Regions from separate parts of the Chryseobacterium sp. HNCC26DJ238 genome, predicted to be linked through region 3. Evidence: riboswitches for the same ligand, from Rfam matches in the RefSeq annotation. Region 3 holds a riboswitch; each other region holds the start of a gene.
The links. Region 3 has a riboswitch for S-adenosylmethionine ahead of AC2A07_RS09990 (alpha/beta fold hydrolase). Riboswitches for the same ligand answer to the same signal wherever they lie in the genome.

Region 1 (10,236 bases), on a different contig from region 3:
AAGGTCGCAATGCGCGAAATACATTTAAGTCCGACAAAATTGACCAACGGAACTTTGGAAGAAAATCGTCCTGTTACCATCTATGATACATCAGGACCTTATACTGATGAAAATTCAGAAATTGATATCGAAAAAGGCCTTCCGAGAATCAGGGAACAGTGGATACTTGACAGAAATGATGTAGAAGTCCTGGAAGGAATTACTTCAGCCTACGGAAAAGCAAGACTTGAGGATCCCAAACTGGATGAACTGCGTTTTTCTTACAACCACAAACCCAAAGTAGCAAAAGAGGGAAATGAAGTGACCCAATTGTATTATGCAAAGCAGGGGATCATTACCCCTGAAATGGAATACATTGCCATCAGGGAAAATCAGCGTATCGAACAGCTGGATTCCGTTTCTGAAGATATGGCATTCCAGCATCAGGGAAACAGTTTTGGGGCAAGAACTCCAAAAAACAAAATAACTCCGGAGTTTGTAAGAGACGAAATCGCAGCCGGAAGAGCGATCATTCCCAATAATATCAATCATCCCGAAAGTGAACCGATGATTATCGGCCGGAATTTTTTGGTTAAAATCAATGCCAATATTGGGAACAGTGCGGTTTCTTCAAGCATTGAAGAGGAAGTGGAAAAGGCAGTCTGGGCATGTCGCTGGGGTGCCGATACCATCATGGATCTGTCCACAGGAAAAAACATTCATGAAACCAGGGAATGGATTATCAGAAACAGTCCGGTTCCCATTGGTACTGTTCCCATTTATCAGGCATTGGAAAAAGTAAAGGGGGTAGCAGAAGACCTTACATGGGAAATTTTTAAAGATACACTGATCGAACAGGCAGAGCAGGGAGTTTCTTACTTTACGATTCATGCCGGAGTTTTACTGAGATATATTCATCTTACAGCGAAACGGGTGACCGGAATTGTTTCCAGAGGAGGCTCTATCATGGCAAAATGGTGTCTCTATCATCATAAAGAAAACTTTTTATATACGCATTTTGATGAAATATGCGAAATCATGAAAAAATATGACGTTGCTTTTTCTTTGGGAGATGGCCTTCGTCCGGGCTCAATTGCCGATGCGAATGATGAAGCACAGTTCGCAGAACTGGAAACTTTAGGCGAATTGACAAAAATTGCATGGAAGCATCATGTTCAGGTAATGATTGAGGGGCCCGGGCACGTTCCGATGCATCTGATCAGGGAAAATATGGAGAAGCAGCTGGAAGTATGTGATGAAGCACCATTTTACACCCTAGGTCCTTTGACGACAGATATTGCGCCTGGCTACGACCACATTACTTCCGGGATTGGAGCGGCGATGATTGGATGGTTCGGTTGTGCAATGCTGTGTTATGTGACACCGAAAGAACATTTAGGGCTGCCCAATAAAGATGATGTAAAAGTTGGGGTAATCACTTACAAGCTGGCTGCCCATGCCGCAGATCTGGCAAAAGGGCATCCGGGATCTCAGTACAGGGATAATGCTTTAAGCAAAGCAAGGTTCGAATTCAGATGGGAAGATCAGTTCAATCTTTCGCTGGATCCCGATACCGCAAGATCTTATCACGATGAAACCCTTCCGGCAGACGGTGCGAAGATTGCGCATTTCTGTTCGATGTGCGGACCTAAATTCTGCTCCATGAAAATTACACAGGAAATCCGTGAGTCAGCAGAAAAAGGAATGTTTGACAAATCTCAGGAATTTATCGAGAAAGGAAAGGAAATCTACATATGATCATTGTGATTACTCCGGAGAAACCTGTTGAAAAAGAACCTCAACTGATTAACAGATTGTTTCAGGAAGGACTTGACCTGCTTCACATCAGGAAACCTTTCATGGAAAGGGAAAAAACATCAGATTTTATTCAAAAGATAGATAAAAAGTTTCATCATCAATTGGTTTTGCATAATCATTTTGACTTGTCAGATGATTTTAATATTACAAGATTTCATTTCAGGGAAGCAGAAAGACAGAATGACCGGTATAAAATTTTTAAAGATAAAACCATATCGACTTCCGTTCATGATATTGAAGTTTTTAATGTATTAGATAGTTTATGGGAATATGCATTTGTCAGTCCTGTTTTTCCGAGTATTTCAAAAAAAGGGTATGGTGAAAATTCTTCTGTTTTACATGATCTTAAAAACCGTAGGAACAGTGACGTAAAATTGATTGCTTTGGGAGGAATTAATGAACAGAATGTCAGTGAAGTTTCTGACCGTAATGTTGATGGCGTGGCTTTATTAGGTGCAATTTGGAAGAATGATGATCCTTTAGGTATTTTCAGAGTATGTGTGAAGAAATTTTCTCTTCAACAGTGATGTAATGATTAAGGCTTGTCAAAAAGAGAAAAAAAATAATTAAAAACCTCGATATGAGGGATACATTTAAACTAACCATGGAAAAACTACAATATATTTCTCAGGGTCTGACGAAAGCCGATCAGGAACTGAATATCCGAAAAGCTTTAGATCATGGAGTAAAATGGATACAGGTCCGATGGAAAAATGCGCCTGAAAATGAGTTGATCACGCTTTGTGAAATCTCAAAAAAAATGTGTTCTGATAATCAGGCAGTCTGTATTATTAACGATCATATTCAGATGGCAAAAGATATTGACGCAGACGGTGTTCATTTAGGCTTAAAAGATGATTCCGTACAGACAGCGAGATATCTTTTGGGCGAAAATAAAATAATTGGAGGAACGGCTAATACCATTTCTGATGTTCTTCAAAGGATGAATGAACCCTGTGATTACATAGGTCTGGGACCTTTGAGATTTACTTCCACAAAAGAGCAGCTGAGCCCGGTTTTGGGATTTGAAGGATATGAAAAGATGATAGGAGAATTAAAATCAGGATCATTGGAAATTCCAAAAATATTTGCAATTGGGGGAGTTGTTCTCAAGGATGTAGAACTGTTACGGAAGACAGGAATTTACGGAGTGGCAGTTTCCGGTCAGATTACGCATCAGCATTCCCTGATCAGTAAATTTAAAACTGCAATGCAGTAAATCGCTGAAATGAAAAGCGATTCAGATAAACTTTGAAATAGGACTTATGAAAAATCAACCTTTAATTATCGCAGGCAGAACTTTTGAATCAAGACTGTTTTTAGGAACAGGAAAATTTGGAAATCTTTCAGTAATGACAGATTCTATTATCGCTTCAGGAAGCGAAATGGTAACCATGGCGCTCAGGCGTATCGATTCTAAATCTTCAGAAGATGATTTGCTTCATGCTATTCAACCGGCAAAATCTCATCTTCTCCCCAATACTTCCGGAGCAAGAACTGCCAAAGAGGCTGTCTTAGCAGCACAATTGGCAAGAGAAGCACTGGAAACCAACTGGGTAAAACTTGAAATTCATCCGGATCCTAAATATCTGCTGCCTGACCCTATTGAAACTTTGTATGCGACAGAAGAACTGGCGAAATTAGGTTTTATCGTTATGCCCTATATCCATGCAGATCCTGTTTTATGCAAGCGCCTGGAAGATGTCGGGACAGCCGTTGTGATGCCTTTAGGAGCTCCGATCGGTACCAATAAAGGATTGAGAACAATAGACTTTTTAGAAATCATTATTAGTCAGAGTAATGTTCCTGTCGTGGTAGATGCAGGAATAGGGGCGCCCTCTGATGCAGCAAAAGCAATGGAAATGGGTGCTGATGCAGTTTTGGTAAATACAGCAATCGCTGTTGCAGGTAATCCTGTAAATATGGCCATGGCATTTAAAGAAGGAGTTATTGCCGGAAGAAGGGCTTTTGAAGCAGGCCTGGGCGCAACGGCACAGTATGCAGAAGCTTCAAGTCCGCTAACCTCTTTTCTGTTTGACTGAGAATAATTTTATAAATTGACATTAAGAGTATTTTGCCAACAGAGAATAATAAATTTCAGGATATGAGTTTTAAAGATTTTTTTGAAAAATACCAATGGGATGAGGTCAAAGAAAAACTTGAAAAGGTAACGCTGCATGATGTAGAAAACAGTCTTCAGCGAAAGAATAAAACAATAGAAGATTTTCTTAATTTTCTTTCTCCGGCTGCTGCTGAAAAATTAGAATCAATGGCAAAAATCACACAGCATCTTACTCAGAAAAGATTTGGGAAAACCATTCAGTTGTATGCTCCGTTATATCTGAGTAATGAATGCCAGAATATCTGTACCTACTGTGGTTTTAGCTTAGATAATTCTATTAAAAGGAAAACGCTTTCTGATACCGAACTGATGATTGAAGCAACCGTTTTGAAATCAATGGGAGTCAATCATATCCTGCTGGTAAGCGGAGAGGCCCATAAAAAGGTCGGAATTGATTATTTTATGAATGCTGTCAGTTTGCTGAAACCTCATTTTGCCAATATTTCGATCGAAGTTCAGCCCTTATCAGAGGATGAATACCGGCTTCTTCATGATGCAGGGGTACATGCTGTCCTGGTGTATCAGGAAACATATCATCAGGAAGTGTATAAAGAATACCATCCGAAGGGAAAAAAATCAAATTTTGATTTTCGCCTCGAAACCCCTGACAGAATTGGAAATGCGGGAATCCATAAAATGGGATTGGGAGTTTTACTCGGCCTGGAAGACTGGAGGATTGACAGTTTTTTCAATGCTCTTCATATTGAATATCTTCAGAAACAATACTGGAAAAGCAGGTTTTCCGTTTCATTCCCGAGGTTAAGACCTGCCGAAGGAATTATTGAGCCTAATTTTATGATGTCTGATAAAGATCTGCTTCAGCTGATCTGCGCCTACAGAATCTGGAACGAAGACATGGAAATTTCCATTTCTACCCGGGAAAATGAAAAATTCAGAAACAATATCATTTCGTTGGGGGCAACGGCCATGAGTGCAGGATCAAAAACCAATCCCGGAGGCTATTCGGTTGACAAAGAATCTCTGGAACAGTTTGAGACCAGTGATGACAGGAGTATGGAGGAAATGAAAACAATAATTAAAAAAGCAGGCTACGATCCTGTAATGAAGGATTGGGATTCTGTTTACAGTGGAGTTTAAAATATTTAAATGTGATGTCCGAACAATTTATCTGACGATCGGATCTGTGGCGTCATTGCATACCTCTGATGGATACTTCCTGCCTGAGATTTGCGGTGGTTGGGGATCAGTTTTTCATGCAGGAAACAAAGAGAATTAATCAATGGATTTACATGTGCTGAAGATATAAGACCGAAAAAAAACGGACCGAAGTCCGTTATTGTAGCAGCTAATTTTTAAAAATACCTGTTTACTTTACTGTCCCGGCTGTATGACGCCACCCGTTTCTTCTTTTTTACTGTTTAAAATATTGGCATCTTCCTTCGCCAGTTTATTTTTAGTCGGAATTTTATAATTCACAGAAAGCCCGAAATTTCTGCTGTCATACTTTGTTCTGATGAAAAGGCTTTCTCCTCCCGAAGGATTGTTGGTTCTGATCTGCATCACCTGTCCATTTAAAATATCATTTCCGAAAACGGAAACCGTCAGGCGGTTATCCATGAATTTTTTGGTTAACGTAATATCAACTGAGTTGTTGAATGGTTTCTCTGCTGTGAAATAAAAATATCCTGCCCGTGGGGTCAGATAACTGTAATTTGCAGTTAATTTGATGTCTTTTGGAAGAAGAATCTGGGTCATTAAATTAAAAATCCAGAATCCGTTGTTTTTTAAATTGTCAATGTCATGTTTCTGATAACCGGCATACAGATACATGAAGTTAATTTTATCAGGATTAAAATCAAACTTCATGATTTCACTCAAGGGTTTAGAAAAAATCATAAAAGGAACAGGAAGTCCCACATTAAAATTATGAATTTTCATATTCGAGATATTCACCTGCTCATTAAAGATGTTTTTTCCTTCTCTTCTGATGATCTGTGCAACCTGATTTTTGGCATTGCTTACGCTGTATCCGATGAAAGCATAATCAAAAGCTGATATTTTCACTTCATAATTGTCAAAAATGGTCGGCTGGAGAAATGGGTTTCCGGTTACCTGAGTATTAGGTCCCTGGAATGTATTGTTGTTAGGGTTGAGTGCAGAAATACTTGGCAGATTGATTTTCTTGTTATAGTTTGCCACCGCATGCACCTGATTCATCAGATTATACTGTACACTTGCGTTAGGGAAAATTTTAAACTTATTAAAAGGAATCAGGTTTCTTTCAAGTATGGTATTGGCACTGTCTCTTCTGGTGATTCCTGAAATATCATAGTTTTCTGCTCTCGCACCTGCAATAAAATCAAATTTCTTCAGTTTTGCCTGAAACTCAAGATACGTAGAAGCGGTCTGCCGCTGATATTCAAGATTGGTCAGGCCTTTACTCTCTGTATCAAAATTCTGTTTTTCATAAAGCCCTCCAAAGCTTACTTTTCCATCATCCAGTATTTTTAAAGGCTGCGAATAGTCAACCTTGAAATTAGCAATGCGCATATCTGAACTGTTGCTCAAAACATTGCCGGCTGTAAAATTATAAGGCTCATTTACGTTGCTGTCGGTGAAAATTCCTCTTCTGAAAATATTGTTCTGCCCAAATTTACTATCAGATTTTGTATAACCAAACTGAAAGTCTAATTTTTTAAGTTTATCGCCAAAACGTACCTGATAGGTTGCTACAGCTTCCTGTCTTAGATTATTTGTCAGAGCAGCATCAAAAGCATTAAAAGATACTTCTCTGTAAGTATCAGGATCCTCGCTGACTAAAATGTCTGCCAAACCATTACTCCCTGTATAGTTAGAATTTCTGTTATGATAAACATCGTAATTCAGAAGCAAGCGGTCTTCCCCCAGATCAAATGTTAATCCGGATTTTGCAAAATATCCGCGGCCGATGCGGTCTGTATTGCTGAGCATCAGGTTATCCTGATTAGAATTAAGCATACTTTCACGGTAATTTTGTCCCACACTCAACTGCCACCCGAATAACTTGTTTCTTGCATTCAGGTTCAGTGAGTGGCTTGTTCTGCTTCTCAGTTTATCTTCATTTGAAAAATTGTAGTTTCCTGAATAGGTTGCCGTTAGATATTTATTAGCATTTTTATTGGTAATAATATTCATAATTGCACCTCCTGAGGTCGCAGGGAATTCTGCACCCGGCTGAGTGATCACTTCTATTTTTTCCACCGAGTTGGCAGGCATACCTTCAAGAAAAGAATTGAGTTCATTGCTCGAAATATTGAGTGGACGACCATTCAGGTAAACGTCCAGGATTTTGCCCTGATACATCATTCCCGCAATATCAGTGGAAACAAGTCCCGGGAGTTTTTTGATCCCTTCCAAAACATTGCCATTGTTTAAATGACTCTGTTCAGAAAAATCAAAAATAGTCCGGTCGGCTTTTTGCTCAACTGCTTTTTTAGTTTTAGTCATTACAACGCCTTCTATCTGCTTTTCCTTGATTTGAGGATTTGGTTTTTCCTGAGCAAAAGAATATATTGACGCAATGACAGATAGTATAGTTACAGATTTTTTCATATAGTTTATTACTGATTAGTTAGACGCTGAAATGAAAGGTTTGTTACTGTGAAATTGAAAAAATTCCTTTTTTTGAATATTTTATTTATAAATTATTTATATATTTGCAGAATAATTATCAAGAATCTCATTGATGGGATAGCAACCTGCAAAACAAGCAAGGTGCTGAAATAGATAAGCCGGCTCAGTTTCGGAAAAAATGTTTATTCTATTTTCTCCCCATCTGAATTTTTATTAAATTTTACAATAAATGTTTAAGAACACGGATTTCTACGCAACTATGAATTTGACTTTTTATCTTATGAATAACAAAGCTGGTCTTTGCTACTCTGATAAATCTTCATGTCATAAAGTCATGTGTATGTGTTGCTGTTCTTAATTTTCTTAAGTTCTCAAAACTTATTATTTACCTTTTTCTTCTTAAGATATCCCTGAAAAGCAGGGGTACATTTCTGTTGCCTGAAAAAGTAATAAAAAGGTAACGTTACATATATAAATCAATTAAAAATAAAAACACATGCGTAATTTTACACACAGAAGTATCCTTACTTCAGCTACCCTTATTTCGACATTCTACTATGCACAGACAGATTCTCTGCAGTCCCGGAAAATTGATGAAGTCGTTCTTCTCGGATCCAGAGGTTCAGGCAGATCTTTAACGGATACTCCGGTTCCCGTAGATTATATTAATATTTCAAAAGTTTTAAGACAAAGTCCTGTTAATAATATAAGCCAGGCACTTAATTATATTGTTCCTTCATTTTCATCAACTTCCCATACGGTGAATGACGGGACAGATTTTGTTGATCCCGCTCAGTTGAGAGGGTTAGGGCCCGATCAGGTTCTGGTTTTACTGAATGGGAAAAGAAGGTATCAGTCTTCCCTGATTAATGTTACGCTTACTCCCGGAAGAGGATCAGTAGGGACAGATCTTAATGCAATTCCGGCATTTGCTCTGGAGAAAATTGAAGTGTTGAGAGACGGAGCATCTGCTCAATATGGCTCTGATGCTATTGCAGGAGTTATCAATCTCGGACTTAAAAGAAGATTGGGATTGTCAGGACAGATATTTTTGGGAGGAAATGCATCATCGGTCACCAATAATTTTTCCGGTGGTATAGACGGACAGGCGATTTCAGCTGATCTGAATTATGGAGCTAAAATTGGAAAGAATGGTTTCGTTAATGTAACCGGATCTGTGCAGTACCGCGATCCTTATTCCAGGGCAGGAGTTAGGCAGGGACCTATCTTTAATGCCTATAATGCGATCAGTTACAGAGCTTTGCAGGATGGTGTGAATATAGACGGATTATATAAAAACATCACCAATACGCCTAACGGGCAGCAGATTATTAATACCGTAAAGCAATATGCTTCGCAGGTTGATTATTTTTCTCAGGATTTTAAAAACCAGATATCCGGAACCAACAGTATATCAGGACTGCAGGGGCTTTTAGGACAGGATTTTACGGATCAGGAACTTAATTACAGGGGACTGGAAAGAAAAGATTTCAGCCTGAGGGCAGGGCAGTCGAAACTCCAGTCTGCACAGCTGTTTTTTAATTCTGAAATTCCGGTTAATGAGAACTGGAAAGTATATTCCTTTGGAGGCTACAGCTACCGTTTAGGGAATTCCGGTGGATTTTACCGTCTTCCTAATTCAGAGCGGAATATCAATGGCATTACCCCCAACGGATACCTGCCCCAGATTGAGGCCAATGTCAATGACTATTCTTTGGCCGGAGGAATCAGAGGGAAATGGAACGACTGGAATGTAGACCTGAGTAATACATTCGGGAAAAATATGTTTAATTTCGGGGTAGTCAATACATTCAATGCAAGTCTCGGAGACAACTCACCGAGAACCTTCAAAGCAGGAGGGTCAGAATTTTTACAGAATACCCTAAATCTGGATTTATCAAAAAAATACGATGTACTTCATGGTTTGAATGTCGCTTTTGGTGGAGAATACAGGTATGAAAACTATAAAGTGAATGCCGGGGATGAAAACTCTTATGTCTCGTATGATATTTTTGGACGTGTAGTGACTGCAGCAACGCCTCAGAACGAACAGTCCACTGATTTTTTTGGAACCATCAGACCTGCAGGATCTCAGGTGTTTCCGGGATTCAGTCCTGATAATGCGGTTTCAGGAAACAGAAACAGTATTGCAGCGTATGCGGATGTAGAAATAGAACCTGCTGACGGATGGTTGGTAGAAGGAGCTGTACGCTATGAAAATTATTCAGATTTTGGTTCGACCTTTAATTATAAATTGGCAACCAATGTAAGGCTGGCAAAGAACTTTAACTGGAGAGGAGCTGTTTCCACCGGATTCAGGGCGCCTTCACTGGCACAGATTAATTACAGTTCTACATCCACGCTGATTCAACAGGGAAATACGACGCAGGTGGGTACTTTCAGAAATAATTCTGAAGCAGCGGAGGCCCTGGGGATTCCAAAACTGAAACAGGAAACTTCACAGTCTTACAGTACCGGAATTACCTGGAAGATTCCGGCATTGAATCTTGTATTTACGGCAGATGCTTACCTCATAAAAATTAAGGACAGGGTAGTACTGACTGATTTATTTTACCGTCCGGACGGAAGTTTCTCACCCGGATCTGATCAGGCAGTTCTGCAAGGAGCTTTTGATCTTGCAAGAGCAAGTGCCGCCAATTTCTTTGCTAATGCTGTAGATTCAGAGACCAAAGGGTTGGATATTACGCTTTCGCAGAATTCAAGAATTTCAGAAAGAGTGTCAT
Region 2 (10,236 bases), on a different contig from region 3:
CTGAGGAGTTCCCAGATTCTGAGGAAAATGAAAATCTGTGATTTTTGTTTCGGTATAATTTCCTGCCAAATTGATGTTCAGGTTACCACCTCCCAATTTCCAGTCATAGGTCACCACCAGATCTACTCCTTTGGTTTGTGTATCAACCGCATTGGCAAAAAACCTTCCGCTCTCAACACCATACTCGGTGAGTCGCGGATCAGTTATATTACTCGTAATCACAATTCTGTCTTTCACTTTTATAAGATATCCGTCCAAAGTGATGAAAAGCCTGCTGGCAGGTTTTAAAGTAAATCCAACACTTCCGTTGAGTGATGTTTCCTGTTTCAGCTGATCAAATCCGAGGGCTTTTGCAGCGGCACTTTGGTTGCTGAAAATCCCTTTTGTTACAATCCCTGATCCTGAAGTAGAAATATCAGCATACGAATTATTAAAATACTGCTGCTGCAGAGAAGGCGCTCTGAATCCCGTTCCTACGGCTCCCCGTATCGCATAATTTTTGACAAATTCATATCTCACTGCCAGTTTACCATTCAAAGTACTTCCAAAATCGGAATAATTTTCAAATCTGGCAGCAGCATCAATGTTCAGTTTTTTATCCAGATCATAAGATACATCCGCATATACAGCACTTGAGTTTCTAGATTTTTTTAAAGCATTCAGAGGTGAAAAACCAATAAAAGACTGCGACCCTCCCGCTCCTGAAACCGCTGAACCTTCTGTTGCAACATTTCCATTGATATCATATTGAGTATAAGATGCCTCATCGCCTGCCCTGATCTGATATTCTTCAAATCTGAATTCTCCACCAAATGCAATATTAAAATTGTTTAAACTTTTGGCAACATCCAGATTGACTGTATTCTGAAGGAAGCTGTGAGCCCCTGCATAGAACTCCGTTGGCGAATTTATACCTAGGGAAGCATTATTGGTATTACTGACATTATAATTAAAACTGTTACTGCCAAAGGTATTGCTCAAATCAATTAACCAGTTATCAGCATTATATTTCGTTCCGACTGCATAGGAGATATCATAGACCTCAGAGCCTAAAGAAGCCTGAAAACCATTGGGATAAAGAGACGAAACTACATTAGATGTTTCACTTGGAAGCCTTCTGAAACCATATCCCTGACCCTCTTTTATGCTGAATCCCCCGAATGTATATAATTTAAAACTGTTGTTCAGCGGATATTCTGCATTGAAGAATAACTGTGCCTGTCTGATCTGCGCATCTCCGATCTGGAAATTAAAATCATCCCGGCTAAGACCTCTCTGACTGATGACAGCATTATCTGCGGCTCTTGCTGCTTCCGGATCGTCTGCAAAAGCATAAGCAAAATTACCTCCGAAAATATCCAAATCATGATTTTGGGTCCTTGTGGTTTTCCCCCGATGATTCAATTGCAGGGATAAATTAATATAACTGTCCTTCTTTCCTAAAGAACTGCCGTAATTTACTCCTGCCTGGTAGGTTTCACCATCATTTCTACCTGTAATTCCATACGTGGCACTCGCTGAAGCTCCGATATCTTTTTTAAGGATGATATTGATAACCCCGGCTATTGCATCAGATCCGTACTGCGCCGCAGCGCCATCGCGGAGAACTTCAATCCGGTCAATAGCAATAACCGGAATCGTTCCCAGATCTGTTCCCACGGAACCATTTCCCACTGTATTCTGATAGTTGACAAGTGAAGTCGTGTGTCTTCTTTTTCCATTGACCAGCACCAAAACCTGATCCGGACCCATTCCCCTTAATGAGACAGGATCTATATGCTCCGTTCCGTCAGAAGAAGACTGCCTCACTGCATTAAAAGATGGAATGACATAATTTAAAAGATCCTGAACATTGGTTTGAGGTGCAGATTTCTGAATTTTATCAATATTAATCACATCCACAGGAACAGGCGTATCAATTTTTGTCCTTTTAGCATTCCGGTTACCTACGATGATCACATCTTCGATCTGTTTTTCTTTTTCCACTTCCTGTGCAGATAACATCACTGTTCCAAGCATCAATACAGAAATGCTGATTTTTTTCATTGTCCTTTATAAATTTAAATAGATAATTACGGAAAAATCCGTCAATTGACTGTCAAGAAATGGAATACTACAAAAATATTGACATCAGTTATCTTCCCCCATTCGGGTTGGAATTAGCACCTTTGCAAATTAGAGATATGCAGGTTGCTAAGGTTTCACAGGGCCAAATCCCTCCACCTTTCTCGATAAGTCTATTGCAAAGGTAGACTTATTTTCGATAATATCAAAAAGAGTTTAGAAGTGTCTTAATTTTATGCCTGAGAAAATGAAAAGAGAGACCGCTTATCGCAATCTCTCTTCTTAACATCTTTTACTGTTGGTTTTATTTAACAATCATCTTTTGAATAGCAACACCGGTATCCGATTTTAAATGAACCAAATACATTCCGGCAGGGTAATGGGCATTTACCTCTAAAGTTCCGTTTTCATTTTTAAGTTTAAAGACGTCCATTTTTTTGCCGTTCATATCATAAATAATGATCTCCCCGTTTTTAGCTTTATGATAGATTAATTTTACCATAGGATCTTTGACAGGATTATCTGCAATCTGAAGTGATAATTTATTGGCCGCATTCTCATCAATTACTGACAAACTACCCACATAGTTTCCAAAAATCCTGAATTCACCCGGCTGCAGCGTAATAGGTGCTGTCGTAGAAGCCACACTTAAAATTGTATTATCCATTAAATTCTGCCATTGCCCTGTATAAGGGAAATAGGGAACAACATTTTTTGCCGAAGTATTGTAATTGGCCAGCACCACAACATTCTTAATCCCGGCGGTTAAAAGATTATCATATACATAGATTCTCGTAATCAGGCCATCAGGATCGTTTGTCAGATTATTCGACTCCACCGTGTAGGTTTTTGATTTAAAAACCGGATGTGCATTTCTGATATTGATAATCTGTGCCCAGGTATTATAAATCGCTTTTCTGTTGGTATTGGAATCATACCCCAATGTAAAGGCAACAGGCTTTTCATCTGTTCTGCATCCGTTATTAATCGTTCCGTCCGGACATCTGTTGATGCTGAATTCATATCCTAATTCTCCGAACTGCCAGATCATTTTAGGACCGGGAACCGTAAAAAATGTTGCTCCGAAAGTTTTCATTCTTTCCAAGGCTGTATTTAAATTAGTCACCTGATAAGTTCCGTTTACAGCACCATAGACCAAATTTTTAAACATCAGCCTTTCTTCATCATGGCTTTCTCCAAAACCGACACCATGCATCTTGTTAAAGCCATGGAGTTCATGGTCCATCCGGTCAAAATTGCTGTTTTCTTTATACCCCATTGTATTTTGGTTATAGGGTCCGTTCTGATTATTCCAAAGCAGTACCCCTTTTCCTTCCGCTACTCTGTAATTGGCCCACTGCTGTTCTTCCGCATCCGTTCCCAGATGCTCAAAAATCATATAAGAATTGGGATCCAGGGCCCACTGTCTGTCTGCATAATATTTTAACACGTCCACTCTGTCCTGTTGATAGGCATTGGTACAGGCTTCATCAAATTCTGAACAGTTTTGGGTAAATCCTTTTGTCAGATCCCAGCGGAATCCGTCAATTTTATATTCGCCAAGCCATTGCTGCAGACTTCTTTCAACATAATACTTTGTGGCTGCACTTGAATGGTTGAAATCATTAAAAACATTATAGGAATGCTTCGGAACGGTATTGAAATAAGGATTGTTTGCTGCTACATCTCCGTATCCGTCTCCGTCAGGATCTACATTCCACAGCCTTACCAGAGGAGATCTTCCGGTAGCGTGGTTGAATGCCACATCCAAAATCACTGCAATGCCGTTTTGATGGCACATATCTATAAATTCTTTGAATTTTTCAGGAGTTCCGTATGCCTTATCCAGTGCATAATGGAATGAAGTATTGTATCCCCAGGAAAGATTGCCCTCAAATTCCATCACAGGCATTAATTCAACTGCATTGATTTTTAAACCTTTGAGATAATTGATTTTATTGATCAGGGACTGCCAGTTTTTTTCCTGAGTAAAGTCTCTCAATAACAGTTCATAAACAATCAGATCTTCTTTATTGGGTCTCTGGAAGTTGGTCACCTGCCAATTGTAAGGAGTCTGTCCCGTCTTAAACATAGAAACTTCAAAGCCCTGCCCTGCAGGAAATGCAGGTAATCCCGGATAGGTAGATGCTGAAATATACTGGTCATCATAAGACGATAAAATCTGCGGCGAATAAGGATCGGCAACCTTTTTTAGATCGTTTGTTCTGTACTGGAAGGTGTATAATTGTGCCGGAGTGATCCCATTCAGCTCTATCCAGTACAGATCCGGGTTCGTGGTGTCCCGTTTCATTAAATAAGTATCGTCAACTGCCCAGTTATTAAAGCTGCCAATAACATGAACGAAATTTTTAAACGGAGCATATAAAGCAAGTCCGACTTTAGTAGCGTCAGCGGGATTGTAATTGATTCCCTGCCTGATCCATGTAGGGATAGCCTGCGAAATTACGGTTCTGGGAACCTGCAGAATAAAACCTGCGCTTTTGGTCACCGAATTGGCATCTGTAGCAATCAGTTCCATATTGGCATCTGCTGTTACCGTATAATTGTAGGTATAAGAAGTTGCGGGTGTAGAAGTTGAATGTACAACAGTTCCATTAGCCTTCAACTGAAAGGTAGCACTGACACTTGTATTTGCAGTTACAGCAATAGAATTTCCGGCAGGAACAGACGTCAGGCTGTTGGCTGCAGGATTGGTTAAATTTAAGTTCAGTGTCCCTACATTAACAAAAATATCAGGTGACGTCTGACTGCTTCCTGTCTTGGTTTTTAATAAAAACCCAAATCTCCCGATTCCTGTTCTGTTATAAAATGTTGTTGGAGTAAATGTAAGTGAATAGGTATCGGTTACAGTATTGTAAGCAAGCTTATTGAGTTCGTTAGAATTATTCCAGCTTCCGTTGGTAGGACAGTCCTGGCTGTTAGCATAGTTCAAATCCAGTGACCAGGACCAAATATAAATAGAATTGTTGGTAACTCCCCAGGCAGCTTCATCGATCTGGTTTCCCGGAACAGATAATGTAATCTGATCTGTTTCGTTAAAAGGGTTTGGATTTATTGTATAAGTTATCTGCCCAAATACGACACTTGTAATCAATAGACATATAAACAAATATAAATTTTTCATATTAATATATTTTTAATAAAAATAAAATAAATTAATTAGTTATATATTAAAATTTTAAAGTTTATGACTCCACAAATACAAATCATAAAATAAGCTCATGCAGATGCATGAGCTTTCCTTTTAATAAAATTTAAATATCTAAATGAATATTTCTCAGTTTTTAATAATTTTTTTTGAAATTTTCTGACCGTTTTTAAAAACCAGTTCAACAATATAAATTCCGTTTGGAAATCCGTTCAGGTTGATTTGATTATTTATGAATGTGACATTGATTCTCTGCCCGATTATATTGGTCACATTGATCTTTTCAATTTCTGAATCCACTTTTACCGTAAGAAGTCCATTGGTGGGGTTTGGATAAACACCTGCCGTAACTTTTATAACATCTGAAGTACCGAGTCCCGTTACATCTTTAATACATCTTACCGATTGCCCCTGAGCTCTCTGTCCGCCTGAACCTGCATTTGCAATTGTTGATCCTATGTACAGATATTTTCCTCCGGAATTGGCGATATCAGAACTCCAGTAATATCCTCTCTGCCCTGTGTACGAAAAGCTCCCGTCAAGAAAACTCCGGTTACCGGCAACCGGTAATTTTAGTTTACTGGCAAATGCCGTTGCAGGATTTGATATACTTTCGGCAGCGATTGCAGCAGACCATTCTGCCTGTGTGGGAAGCTTCCATCCCTGGCCGATGGCCTTGCAGGGATCTGCACCTCTTTCTGCAGTTACTGATGAGGCATTGGCAACTGTCCATTGATCACTGGAGGCATTGGTTGACCACCACGAAGGCGCCGATCCAAGGATAAATGAAGTGATCCCGGCTAATCCTGTCGGATTATTGACAGAAGGAACTGTTGCAGTGGATGAATTTCTCGACTGATGCCCGTCGTCCCATCTTCCCCACTGGAAAAGATCTCCGTAAGAATCCGCGTCAGCCTGAACTGTTGCTACCTGAGAGCTTCCCAAGTTTTGCTGCAGCCAGATTTTTCCGTCTGTACCGCGAACCGTTGTATACGTTACAGGCTGACCTTTATAGGTAAATGTTACGCATCCCGTATCTCCCGGAGTATTTCCAGGATCTGTATTATTGCAGGTTGTTACTGAAGATGATCCACCCAGAGAAATACGTTTTACTTTTACACCTCCCTGTGAATATGACAATACCAGATAATTGTTAACTTTATCGATTGCCAGATCATTATATGTAGCCTGGCCATCGGAGATAAAGCTGCCTCCAAAAGTAACCCATGCCTGAGTGGCGGTATCAAATTTATACGCTGTATTTTTCAGCATATCATCATTTTCCCAGCGGCTTGCAATTACATAAGGCTCTCCCGCAGGTGTAACAGCAATTGCAACATGCTGAACTCTTCCACCGGAGAAATTGGCAGCACCCATCTGTGACCATGCTGTACCGTCATATTTTTTCACGTTTAACTTCTGTCCTCCTGCAGAGTTTGATACGTAAGCAACATAAAGATTGTTACCGGCATCAATGGCAATATCTGAATTATACTGTTCTGAAGATGAAGCAGCATCTACATTGCTGCCTCCTACCAAAATCCAGTTGTCTGCAGCAGTAGCATTGGTACTGTTTTCATAAACCCGAAGCCCGCCTGCAACGTTACAGGTATAAATTTTACCGTTTGAACCGATGACCATTTCAGCATATGTTGAGCCGTTTGAAAACCCTGTGTTTCCCACCTGTTCCCATGCTCCGTTCATAAAACGCTGAACCGTCCCTGAGTTGTGTGAGGCATAGGTAAAAAGAATATTGGACGGCGAAACTGCAGACGCCTGATAATTTACTGTGGAAGTCGTAGGACTTATCAACTGGGTCCATGATGTTCCGTTAAATTGTCTGACTTCCAGACCAGTTCCCTGATTCGTATAATAAATACTGTTCCCCGAAGGTGCAACGGATAAAGAACTGTAAGTCGCATAGCTGTTTGTAATGCCGGCGCTACCACCGACGTAGGACCAGGAAGTTCCATTAAACTTTTGTACTGATCCCTTTGTAACAGAGAGATCATAGTAAGAAACATAATAGTTTCCCTGTGGATCTATCGCCAGATTATTAAAACTGCTTCCCCCTGCAGAAATGGCTGCAGAACCTACATCCTGCCACTGCTGAGCAAAAGATAAGTTCCCGAAAAGGGTGAGTATTGCCAATCCTGCTTTCGCTATTGTAAAATATAAATTTCTAAACATGATAAAACCTTATTTTTAATTATTCTAAATTGATTTAAATTTTTCGCAAAATTACTTTTCCGATGCTCTTTCAGCTTATCATTTTCAAATCATTTGTTATCATACCGGTATCAAATGATTTCATAAAAAAAAGAGTTATCATTAAATGATACTCTTTTCAAATCAGTCAAAACTGCAGGGACCTAATTTTTAATTATCTTTCTGAAAATTTTTTGCCCATTTTTCATTGTTAGTTCAACGATATAAATTCCATTAGGAAACGTTTGCAGATTCAGACTGTTGTTTGAGAACTGAGCATTGATTCTCTGTCCTGCCATATCAGTTATATTGATTGCCTTCACTTCAGAATCTGCTTTGACATGAAGAATTCCTCCAGTAGGATTTGGATACACACCAACCGTCACTTTTTTAATATCCGAGGTTCCCAATGCTGTTGCAACAGCTTTGATACATCTTACCGACATTCCTGCATCTCTGCCAGCGCTGTTAGATAATGCAGAATACTGACTTATATACCAATGCTGTCCCGAACCGGTGTAAGGTGATGAGGAGGAAGACCACAGATACAATCTTGTTCCCGGAGAAAATATTCCGCTGTAATCTTTCATCCCTGCAGGAATCAGTTTTAAATTGCTTGCAAGAGCCGAGTTGTATTCTGTAATATTTTCTGCTGTCATTGCTACATCAATTTCTTCAACAGTGGGAAGTCTCCAGTTCAAACCAATTGATTTACATGGATCAGCACCATTTGTTGAACTTGCAGATGAAGAATTCACAGCATTCCAGGTGTCTGATGTTATACCGCCCGACCAGAAATTTGAAGAAGAATTATAAGCTCCAGAATGGAAAGATGCACTCCCTCCATTTAGGCCGGAAGGGTTGTTAGGCGAAGGAGCTGCTGCAGAGAGAATGGAATTTCTCAACTGATGACCATCATCCCATCTTCCCCATTGAAAAAGATCACCATAGGCATCTGAATCCGTAAGAGATGCAGCAGTCTTTGTACTTCCAAGATTTTGCTGAAGCCATATTTTACCGTCAGCTCCCCGGACTGTCGTATAAATTACAGACTGACCTCTGTAATTAAAAGACACACATCCGGTGTTACCGGGAAGACTTCCGGGATCGGCATTGTCACATGTCAGATGAGATGTACCGGCATTATAAATTTTTAATTTTTGTGCTGATACATAATTTACGGTAATCATAGCTGAAAGACAGAAACTTAACCGAATCATTAAAAAATGTAAATTTTTAAGCATATCCAATATTATTTTTATTTATTCTAAATTTAATTTAATTTTGTGCAAAATTAGATTTCATAATTAAAGATGGCTTATCATTTCCAAATTATGTGTTATCCGGATTAGTGTTTTTTTTAAAAATGTAAATGGAGCCAAAAACGTATTGTATGCAGAAACAAGCAAAAAAAGGATTGATATTTGAATCTGAAAATATCAAGATTGTATTGCATGAAGATTCTAATTCAGGGAATTATACTAAAGCAAATTTTGTGGAAGGAAAATCAAGTTTCAATTTATTATTTTTTCTAAGTCCAACTATTCATCTGAGTGCAAATGACTGCAAGACCAGATTTATATTTAAAAAAAATCAATATATACTTCATTATACCTCTGAAGAAAGCAAGGCAGAGCTATGGACTGAACAGGAAAACTTAAAATATTTCCAGATTCAAATCAAATACCAGTATATTTTTAATTTAATTGATCCGGAATCTAATCAGGAAAATGCGAAAATTCTAAAACAGATGATTGACAATAATTTTATTTTTCTGCATAAAGAAACTCCGCCATACATGACCGTGGAAATGCATATGATTTTAAAAGAGATCATCAGCTATTACCGAAAAGGATTTATGCAAAAGCTTTTTGTAGAGGCTAAAATTATCAAATTATTGATTTTGATTTTCGAGCAGTTTAATGAAAATAAGGATCATGAAGATGAATATCAGACTCCTGTCATCATCAAAAACTTTATCGATGAAAACTTTCACAGGAATTTAAAAATAGAAGAGATCAGTAAAATTCTGGGAATGAATGAGACTAAAATCCGTAAGGAATTCAAGATTCATTATCATCTGACCGTCAGCGATTATATATCTGAGCTGAGAATGCTGAAGGCAAAGAAAATGATTATCGATAATGATCTGATGATCAAAGAAATCGCTATAGACTGTGGTTATGAGTATGTACAGAATTTCACACGCGCCTTCAAGAAAAAGTTTGGAGTTTCTCCGGAAAAACTGAGAATGAGCTCTTTTTAACAGAAAAACCATCGATAAATCGATGGTTTTATATATGTTGTTTTGCTATGATATCACTTTTTCAGAATTAAGGTGAAAAAGCGATGACACTCAAATTAATGATGTCCGTGGTCGTGTCCGTGGCTATCATGCAAGAAAGGACCGTGCCCTTTAGGCTGGTTGAAAATTACCTCAGCGCCTTCCTGCTCGTGAATCAATTTTCTTCTGATATCTTCAGGATCGAAAGGTTTTACCTTACCGAAATACTCCTTCAGACCTTCTGTTAACCATAATGGGATAACAAAACCGAAAAACATAAAAATACACCAGAATCCCACTAGGAACATTGTAACAAAGTAAATTGTCCAAAGGAACTGATAAAACGGCCAAAATGCTGATAACATCATCTTTCTTATAGATTTTAGGCAAAAATAGGACTTTTTTCTTTTTCATCAAAAGATATATAACCTAAATTTTGCAATTTGTTTTTATTTTAAACTGAATACAACCGATATTTGAGGAAGCCCGTTCAGATCATCCATAACAAAAA
Region 3 (10,236 bases):
TTAAAGAATATGTTCCGGGTGACGACATTAGAACCATCAACTGGAAAGCAACTTCCAAGACAAATCGTCTCATGGTGAATCAGTTTCAGGATGAAAAATCACAGCGTATTTTTATGCTGATTGACAAAGGTCGTACGATGAAAATGCCTTTCAGGGGATTAAGTCTTCTTGATTATTCAATTAATGCAAGTATGGCATTATCCCACATTATTCTTAAAAAAGGCGACCGTGCCGGAATGATGACTTTTTCCAGAAAAACCGAGAATAAAGTTGCAGCAGATAATAAATCAGGACAGCTCAGGAAGATTTCAGAATCACTATACAATATCAAAACAGATTTTTTCGAAAGTGATTTCAACAGGCTTTATCAGGATGTAAAATATTCTGTGAACCAAAGAAGCCTGGTTTTGCTTTTTACTAATTTTGAAACTTTAGACGCCTTGAACCGTCAGATGAAATATCTCCGGGGGATTGCCAAAAACCATTTATTGGTTGTTGTTTTCTTTAAAAATTCTGAATTACAGACTTTACTTCAGAAAAATCCTGAAAGCATGCAGGAGATCTATGATGAAGTTATTGCAGAAAAATTTGAATTTGAAAAGAAACTGATCATTCAGGAACTTAGGAAATACGGTATTTATTCGGTTTACACGCTTCCGGAAAATCTCAATGTTGAGGTGATTAATAAGTATCTTGAGATCAAAGCAAGAGGGATTCTGTAAAATATGAAATTTATGATGCGAAGAATTTTAATGATGGCAGGTATTTATTTACTTGTAGTGAGCTGTGAGAATAAAAGGGAAAGAGTAGAAAGAGATGGGAAACAGGAAGTCGTTCTTGTTGAATCAAAGGATGGTGAAATGAATGCCGCTATTGAGAAGGCAAGGAAAACCTTTAAATCAGATTTTCATCAGGCGCTTTTAAGCGAAAATCCAAATTTTTCAAACTTTACAGTTAAACAGCGATTTGATACTCCGAATGGTGGTGGTGAACATATTTGGATTGGAGATATTATTTTTCGTGACGGAAAATACCATGGAATTATACAGAATGATCCAGTAGAACCCATTAATGTTAAGCTTGGTGATAAAGCAGTGGTGAATAGCGATAATATTTCAGATTGGATGTATTATGATAAAAATATTGTGAAAGGAGCATACACAATAAAAGTTTTAAGAAAAACTCTTACAGAGGAAGAACTACAACAGATGGATTCTGAAGGATTGATTTATGAATGATTGGTGATGAGTCATTTACTAGTGGATCCGTAACGGGAGATTTTATAATTTTGCAATAAGCAATAAGCAATAAGCAATAAGCAATAAGCAATAAGCAATAAGCAATAAGCAATAAGCAATAAGCAATAAGCAATAAGCAATAAGCAATAAGCAAATGAAAATTACATTAAACAGAATCAACGACGATTTTTTATTTGAATGTACCAATTCACAGGGGAATTCTATACTTTTGGATAATACTTCTCAGCCTGGCGCAACAGGAGTTTCTCCCATGGAAAGTATATTAATGGCAGTTGCAGGATGCAGCGGTATTGATATTGTTTCAATTTTAAAGAAACAAAGACAGGAAATTACAGATTTTAAAGCTGAAGTTGAAGGTGACAGAGTACCTGTTGAAGATGCAAAACCATTTAAATCCATTACTGTAAAATTCTATTTAGAAGGAAAAATCGATCCCAAAAAAGCTTTAAAAGCATCAGAATTATCATTTGAAAAGTACTGTTCAGTTTCAAAAACTTTAGAACCTAATGTTGAAATAGGGTATGAAGTGTATGTAAATGGTGAGAAATTTTAGGAGACCGAATTGAGGGCATAAAAAAAACCGGATACTGCTATCCGGTTTTGTTTTTTAATTTTTTATTTCTTAATTACTTTAGTACTTTTTAATGTACCGTCTTTCATCATAAATGTCAGAATATAAAGTCCTGCTTTTACACCTTCAAGGCGTAATGCAGACACAGGATTTTCAACGGTTTTCACAACAATTCCTGATAAATCTGTAACAGTTAGTTTCTTAATGTTTTCAGGCTTATCAATAGTTAAAACATCTTGGAAAGGATTCGGATAAACCAGTATTTCTTTAGTATTAGAATTACTCTCATTTACTGCTAATGATGCAGGTACTAAAGTTACTGTTACCTTCCATGTATTATTATCTACTTTATTGTAATCGGCATTACAGTCAGAACCGCCATAAGTACGCCATGCCCTAAGTTCAAAATTTACACTTCCCGTAAGATTATTGGCAATGGAAAGTCCTGATCTGTTATACGAAAATGTTCCTGTATTTGATCCGGATCCTGAAGAAACAGAAGCTTCTGATGTGTTATTCGTTGTGCATACAAGTATACTTTGTTGTTCTTCCATCCAGCCGTTTGATACTGTAGACATCGTATAAGATACATTGGTAGAACTGATTTTGTATCCTGCAGGAACATTTACAGTAAGAGTTCCGGGACACGTAGTCGATGAAGTTATGGTAGGATCTGATTCATACATCGTATTGATATCACCTGCAGTATAAGTGGTTGCTACCTGTCCTGTAGAAAATTCAATCATTTTCCAGAAACCTTTTACGGAGCCGCAATTTGAGCGTATCCAGAAATAGTAGTTTTGACCTGTTGTAAGCCCACTTAAAGTTACTGTGTTTGTGCCGGCAGGAACTGTTCCTGATAATGGAGTAGTAGAAGTAGGCGGAGTGGATGAGGTACTGTAATAATATTCATATCCGGATGACGGAGCAGTTGCAGGAGCAGTCCAGCTTACTGTCGCTCCCTGTATGGCGGAGGTGTATGTAAGATTTGAAGGAGCCGGGCATGAATTATACAAATCGGCAGATATTGCAAAAATATTCGGAATACCGCCAGTTCCTGTTTTTGTAAAAGTTACACTCTGGATGTTTTTTGATTGATTTGCAGCAGATATAGCTAACGGTATCTGATACAATCTTGGATTGGTTCCGTTACCTGATTCAAGAATATTGTTGTTCAGGTTTATTCGTCCTATTCCCTGAATGGCAAAATTGCTCCCTCCATACCAGTCTGATATGCTTAAAGAAGGAAAAGTCTGGTTTGTACCGTCTGAAAAATTAACCACTGCATCTACAGCGGTATCACCACTGCCGCCGGTAGCTAAAACATAGAGGCTTATCGCTGGAGTTGGGGTGGAAAAAGTCAGAGTGCCAGAATTACCGGCAGCAAGTAATCTCAGTGAATTGTTAGAACTGTACGAAGCCAGTGTATAACTCAGACCAGAGGTAGATCCGACAGCTGAATTGATAATCCGGTTAACCGGTAAACCATATGTAAGTGCTGTGCTGGATGCCGTAAGTTGAAAGTCACGCGATAGAAATGCATAACTCACACCATCTACATCATTATTGGTGGAAGTTGATCCTGCACCCACTCCATTAGCAATCACGTCAGCATTAAAACCGCCTTGAATGGTAACAGGCTGGTACTGCTGTGCGTTAATTTGATTAAATACTAAGGCAGCCATAGCAGCGACTCCCTTAAAAAGTAGTTTTGTTTTCATAAATGTTTATTTATTATTTATACTGCGAATATAGTTAATTTGTGAATTATAGTTAATTTAAACTAGTGTTTTTTGTCAAATTTATGTTTGATTGCTGTTTTGGATGTTTCAGTTATATTTTAAATAATAATCTGTCTTTATGTGTTTTTTATAATGGTGAATTCTCTGTTTCATGTAAAAGATAAAAAATGCAGGAACCAAAAAAAACCGGGATATTTAAATCCCGGCTTAATTATTATCTTAAACTTATCATCACGCCAGTCTAGGCTTCATCAGTTTTGCTACTGTTGCAGTCCATCCTGTTTGATGAGATGCTCCTACACCACGACCATTATCTCCATGAAAATATTCAAAGAATGTGATATAGTCCTTAAAGTTTGGGTCGTAATTAAATTTGTAATTTCCTCCATTGAAAGCTCTTTGTCCACTTTCATCTTTTAAGAATATGGAACAAAGTCTGCTGCTGATATCAGATGCAACCTCATCAAGATTTTTATGTTCACCGCTTCCCGTAGGGAATTCAATTTTCAGACTGTTTCCGTAATAAAAATGAAAACGCTGCAGGCTCTCTACGATTAGGAAGTTAATAGGAAACCATATCGGTCCTCTCCAGTTACTGTTTCCGCCAAACATTCTGCTGTCACTTTCTGCAGGTGTGTAGTGAACCACATTTTTATTACCATGAACAGTGAATACAAAAGGATTTTCTTCATATACTTTTGACATTGCACGGATCCCGTAAGAACTTAAAAATTCTTTTTCATCAACCATCCTTTTCAGAACTTTTTTAAGCCTTGTTCTACGGAGAATGCTCATCAGATGTTTTCTTCCGCTTCCCTCTTCATCCCAATGTGAAACCAAATTTGCCAATTCAGGCTTATTTTTGAGTACCCATTCCATTCTTGCTTTAAAATTGGGCATTTTATCTAAAAGATGATGATCGATAATTTCTACAGCAAATAAAGGGATCAGACCTACAATACTTCGTAAACGTAAAGTCACACTTTCTCCGTTTCCAAGTTGTAGTACATCATAAAAGAATCCATCTTCTTCGTTCCAAAGACCTTCTTTGTCTTCACCCATGCTTTCCATTGCTTCAGCGATATAAAGATAATGTTCAAAGAATTTGATCGCCATATCTTCATACACCTTATAATACTGTGCCAGCTCCATAGCAATACGCATCATATTCAGGGCATACATTGCCATCCAGCTTGTTCCGTCAGCCTGTTCCAGATGCTCCCCGTCTTTCAGTTCCATATTTCTGTCAAATGCTCCGATATTATCAAGTCCGAGAAATCCACCGCCAAAAATATTTTTGCCATTCTTATCTTTACGGTTAACCCACCAGGTAAAATTTAGAAGCAATTTCTGAAAAACCTTTTCTAAAAACAACAGATCGGGTTTGCCGTTCGTCTTCTCATCAATTTTAAAAACTCTGAAACATGACCAGGCATGTACGGGAGGATTGACATCGCTTAAATTCCATTCGTATGCCGGCATTTGTCCGTTCGGATGCATGTACCATTCTTTCGTAAGAAGAAGAAGTTGGTTTTTGGCAAAATCACCGTCGATGATTGCGTAAGGAACACAATGGAATGCCAGATCCCATGTAGCATACCAGGGATATTCCCACTTATCAGGCATTGAAATAATATCTTTATTATGAAGATGATCCCATTCAGTATTTCTTACATAATTATTAAAATCTCTAGGGGCTTCAAGATTAGGATCGCCTTTCAGCCATTTACCTACATTATAGTGATAAAACTGTTTGTTCCAGAGAAGTCCTGCAAAGGCCTGACGCTGTACATTTCTTTCATCCTCGTTGCAGACATCCTGCTGGATTTCTTCGTAAAATTCATTGGCTTCAGAAATTCTGGTATTAAAAAGAGTTTCAAAATCATGAAATGCATCATCCATTTCATGAGGTGCCAGTCTGAATTCAAATACTTCACACTGTCCCGCTTTCACCTCTGCTTCAACAACAAATGAAGCTTTCGAACCTCTTTTATCGGGATTTACAGTATTTTTCTGATGAACAATATAATCATTAATTCCGTCCTTGTAATAACTGTTTTCAACTTCCGGACTTCCGTAAAGTTTAGGATTATTGGTTTCATTGTCACAAAATACCCTTTGAGCATCCTTTCTTTTAGAATAAAACTTTTTTAACGGAACGCTGTCATGATTGATATTGATACATCCATCATGAGAATCTTCCAACTGCCCCATATATTCATTATATCCCCACTTCCAGTTGTTTCTGTACCAGCCTGTAGGTATTACAACGATGGGAGCATCCTGATTACTTCGGTTACAGACAGTCACCCTAACTAAAATATCATCTATATTACTTTTGCAGTATTCAATGAAAATATCAAAATACTCATCATTATCAAAAATACCTGTATCGATGATTTCATATTCAGGATCCTTCTTGCTCCGTCTGCCATTTTCTGACACCAGATCTTCATACGGAAATTGATTAATAGGATATTTGTAAACCAGCTTCATATAGCTGTGTGTCGGCGTATTGTCCAGATAATAGAAGATTTCTTTGATATCTTCCCCGTGATTTCCCTGAGGGTTGCTCAATCCGAAAAAACGTTCTTTGACTCTTTCATCATTCTTATTCCAGAATGAAAGTGCGAAACAAAACAGCTGCTTGGTATCAGAAATTCCGGCAATACCTTCTTCTGCCCAGCGATAGGCGTAGCTTTCGGCATTGTTATGATTTGCAAAACGCCAGGCATCACCATTTGTGCTATAGTCTTCACGTACATTTCCCCACTGCCTGTTACTTACATACGGACCCCAATTCAGCCAGTTTTTATCTTTTAGTCTCTGTTTTTCAACACTCATATAACATCATTTTCATAGCTAAGGTAGATTTTTTAGCAAAAAGAAACAATTTTTTTCAGCTTAATAATTCTTAACATGCTGCTAAAATGCTTCTGATGAAAGAAATTTTGACGGAAAATATTTTTTTTAATATTTAAGAGAAATGTTATATATTTGCATCACTCGTTCATTTACATATTGAAAATGTTATCAAGAAAGGTTGAGGGATAGACCCTGTGAAGCCTTAGCAACCCTTTGTGCAAACAAAGAAGGTGCTACGTTCTACCAAAAATTTTATTTTGGACAGATAACTTACTGAAGTTCTTTCAGCCATTCCTTTATGGCATTTTCAAGTTTATTTTAATAATATAAAATTGAAAACAGAACTGCTACATATTAATTTTTTGTATAAAACCGATTCTCAAAAAGAATATCAGATCCCATTAAGCTATCAGCTTTTTGGGAAAGAACTGTTTACAGCACCTTTAATTTTAGTAAATCATGCTTTAACCGGAAACTCTAATGTTACAGGAGAAAAAGGATGGTGGAAACAGCTGATCGGTGAAAATCAGGTTATTGATACAACTCAATATACAGTGCTGTGTTTCAATATTCCAGGAAACGGATATGATGATTTTTTTATTGAACAGTATTCAGACTTTACTCCTTCAGATATCGCCAATATATTTCTGAAAGGTCTTGAAAATTTGAATATCAAAAATATAAATGCTATTATAGGCGGTTCACTGGGAGGAGCGATCGGTTGGGAAATGCTGTCTAAAAATCCCGGTTTAGCAGAGCTTTTTATTCCAATAGCCTGTGATTCTAAAACACACGATTGGTTGCACGCCCAATGTCTTGTTCAGCAATTTTTGCTTAGTGGAAATGAAGAACCACTAAAGAAAGCAAGAATTCATGCAATGCTGTGCTATAGGACCCCACAGTCTTTAAATGACCGGTTTAAAAATAAATTCAATCAGGAAAAGCAGCAGCTGGAATCCGAAGAATGGCTGAACTATCACGGAAATGTTCTTGCGGAACGGTTTAATTTAAAATCATATCAACTGATGAATCATTTGCTTATGAATATCAATACCGATGATAAATCTCTAAATAAGATCAAAGCACGAATGCACATGATCTCTGTAGATACAGACTTATTCTTTCCTGCTTCCGAAATACGGATGTGTTTTGAAAAGCTGAAAAGTAAAAAAGAAGACGTTTTCTACCACGAGATCAAATCAATTCATGGGCATGATGCCTTTCTGATGGAATATGAACAGTTAAATTATATCATAAAAAATATTTTATAGAATACAGCTTTACGAATTGTATCCTATAGTAAATTAAATAAATACATAAAACATGAAAAAGATTAATGCAAACGAAATTAAATTTTTTAAAAACAGATCAATCATTAAATTTGAAGGAGCAGATTTTCTGGGTGAAATAGGGATCGACGGACGTGTTTTTAAAGCACTGACTTTAGCGAGGATCAGTGTGGGAGTGATTTCTCAGCAGGCAGTTGAAAACGGTCTTTCAATACTTGTACACGAAGATGATTCTGAAAAAGCAGTGACCTGTCTGATTGAAGAATTTGCAGACGAAAGAAAATCCGGTAAAGTTTCACAGATTTACAGCATCAACAATGTTTCTGTCATCGGTTTTATAGCCGATGATTTGAATAAAATACTTACAGAGTTAGCAAGAAACAATGTTTTTCCTTTGATCCTAAACCAAAATTCAAGTGAGAAGAGAATCAATATTGTTGTTACTTCTTCTCAGGATGAGAAAACTAAAAATATTATAGAGTCCGAAATTTTTAAAAAACCTAAAACGGTGCACCTGGCCATTATCGGGCATGGAAATGTAGGGAAAACCCTAATTGAACAGGTTTTGCATTCTTCGGAAGAAATAAAAAGAAGGAAAAATATACACCTGAAAGTGGTGGCAGTTGCCAACTCCAGAAAAATAGCTTTCAATAAAAAAGGATTTGACAGCCAATGGAGTGATGAGGTTTTTGCATCTGAAAAATCTTCAAGTGTTGACGAATTAATTAATTTCTCAAAAGAAAACCAACTTGAAAACCTGATCGTCGTAGATAACACAGCAAGTGCAGATTTTGTAAAAAACTATCAGGCTCTTGCGGAAAATGGCTTTGATCTGGTTTCATCGAATAAAATTTTCAATACGCTTCCTATAGAGGAATATCGGAAATTAAGATATATATTGAATAAAAGTAATAAACGTTATCTGTATGAAACTAATGTGGGGGCTGGATTGCCTCTAATTGACACCATCAAGCTTTTACACTTGTCAGGAGAAAATATTACCAGGATCAAAGGGGTTTTTTCAGGAACATTGAGCTATGTTTTCAATAACTTTTCCTTGAGGAATGATAAGTTTTCGGTTATTGTTAATGAAGCTTTGGAAAAAGGTTTTACGGAACCTGATCCGAGAGAGGATTTGTCAGGAAACGATGTGGCCAGAAAACTGTTGATTTTAGCAAGAGAATTAGACTTAATTAATGAGTTTAATGATATTAATATTCAAAATTTAGTTCCCGAATCCCTGCTTTCTGTTTCTAAACAGGAATTCCTTTCACGATTGGAAGAATTGGATGATAAGTATGATAAAATTAAGAGAGATCAGCAGCCCGATCACGTATTAAGATACGTAGGTGATTTGCATGGTGACTTACAGAAAGAAAAAGGTGAACTTGATGTAAAATTGATTTCAGTACCCGCAACTTCTGCTTTAGGACAGTTAAAAGGTTCAGATTCAATTTTTGAAATTTATACCGAAAGCTACGAAGAAAATCCAATTGTTATTATGGGAGCGGGAGCCGGAGCTAAAGTTACGGCAAGAGGAGTTTTCGGAGATATTTTAAGGTTAAGTGAAACTAAATAAAGAAGAGATTAATGTAACAGTATAACAATCTTACAGTTTAACAATGAGAGTTTCGGGTATTTCCTTAAAACTGAATTGTTACCCTGGCAGATTGATAAATTTAAATTTTTATGGAAAATTTTGAAACCCTCGCAATAAGAACTCAGACTGAAAGAACTCAGTTTGATGAGCATTCTACTCCGCTGTATCTGACCTCAAGTTTTATTTTTGAAGATGCTGAAGACATGAGGGCGAGTTTTGCAGAAGAAAAAAGCAAAAATCTGTACAGCAGGTTTTCAAACCCTAATGTCACAGAATTTACTGATAAAATAGCACTAATGGAAGGTGCTGAAGCCGGTTATGCTTTTGCAACGGGTATGGCAGCAATTTATTCAACTTTTGCTGCGCTTCTCAATGCGGGTGATCATATTGTAAGCTGTCAGTCAGTTTTCGGTTCTACTCATACATTGTTCACAAAATATTTTCCAAAATGGAATATCGAAACTACTTATTTTAAAGCAGAAGATTCTGAAAATGTAGAAAATTATATTCAGCCCAATACAAAGATTTTATATCTGGAAACACCTACAAACCCGGCAATCGAGATTTTAGATCTGGAATTTTTTGGAAAGATTGCCCAAAAGCATAATCTGATTTTCATTGTTGACAACTGTTTTGCTACACCATATCTGCAACAACCAATTAGGTATGGTGCTGATATTGTTGTGCATTCAGCTACGAAATTGATTGATGGTCAGGGAAGGGTTTTAGGCGGGGTAGCTGTCGGAAAAGAAGATCTGATCAGGGAAATTTATCTTTTCGCAAGAAATACGGGCCCTGCTATGTCGCCGTTTAATGCCTGGGTACTGTCAAAAAGTTTGGAAACTTTGGCAATCCGTGTTGAAAGACATTGTGAAAATGCATTAAAAGTTGCAGAATTTCTTGAAAGTCA

Region 1: another riboswitch for S-adenosylmethionine. It lies ahead of AC2A07_RS00305 (TonB-dependent receptor plug domain-containing protein); the one in region 3 lies ahead of AC2A07_RS09990 (alpha/beta fold hydrolase).
Region 2: another riboswitch for S-adenosylmethionine. It lies ahead of AC2A07_RS16325 (TonB-dependent receptor plug domain-containing protein); the one in region 3 lies ahead of AC2A07_RS09990 (alpha/beta fold hydrolase).

Annotation. Positions count from the first base shown of each region.
Region 1 covers NZ_JBXUGI010000001.1:66,287-76,522, reverse strand. The annotation lists gene thiC (phosphomethylpyrimidine synthase ThiC) at 1-1,737, shown strand, start outside; gene AC2A07_RS00330 (thiamine phosphate synthase) at 1,734-2,324, shown strand; gene AC2A07_RS00325 (thiamine phosphate synthase) at 2,378-3,016, shown strand; gene AC2A07_RS00320 (thiazole synthase) at 3,063-3,839, shown strand; gene thiH (2-iminoacetate synthase ThiH) at 3,902-5,017, shown strand; gene AC2A07_RS00310 (outer membrane beta-barrel protein) at 5,252-7,471, opposite strand; SAM-I-IV-variant riboswitch at 7,582-7,681, shown strand; gene AC2A07_RS00305 (TonB-dependent receptor plug domain-containing protein) at 7,989-10,236, shown strand, end outside.
Region 2 covers NZ_JBXUGI010000018.1:41,018-51,253, reverse strand. The annotation lists gene AC2A07_RS16325 (TonB-dependent receptor plug domain-containing protein) at 1-2,046, opposite strand, end outside; SAM riboswitch class I at 2,132-2,238, opposite strand; gene AC2A07_RS16320 (alpha-amylase family glycosyl hydrolase) at 2,369-5,209, opposite strand; gene AC2A07_RS16315 (T9SS type A sorting domain-containing protein) at 5,363-7,423, opposite strand; gene AC2A07_RS16310 (T9SS type A sorting domain-containing protein) at 7,606-8,661, opposite strand; gene AC2A07_RS16305 (helix-turn-helix domain-containing protein) at 8,835-9,707, shown strand; gene AC2A07_RS16300 (hypothetical protein) at 9,803-10,093, opposite strand.
Region 3 covers NZ_JBXUGI010000009.1:15,894-26,129, forward strand. The annotation lists gene AC2A07_RS09965 (DUF58 domain-containing protein) at 1-722, shown strand, start outside; gene AC2A07_RS09970 (DUF2314 domain-containing protein) at 735-1,238, shown strand; gene AC2A07_RS09975 (OsmC family protein) at 1,393-1,812, shown strand; gene AC2A07_RS09980 (T9SS type A sorting domain-containing protein) at 1,875-3,551, opposite strand; gene AC2A07_RS09985 (MGH1-like glycoside hydrolase domain-containing protein) at 3,804-6,416, opposite strand; SAM riboswitch class I at 6,600-6,709, shown strand; gene AC2A07_RS09990 (alpha/beta fold hydrolase) at 6,770-7,708, shown strand; gene AC2A07_RS09995 (ACT domain-containing protein) at 7,761-9,305, shown strand; gene AC2A07_RS10000 (O-succinylhomoserine sulfhydrylase) at 9,416-10,236, shown strand, end outside.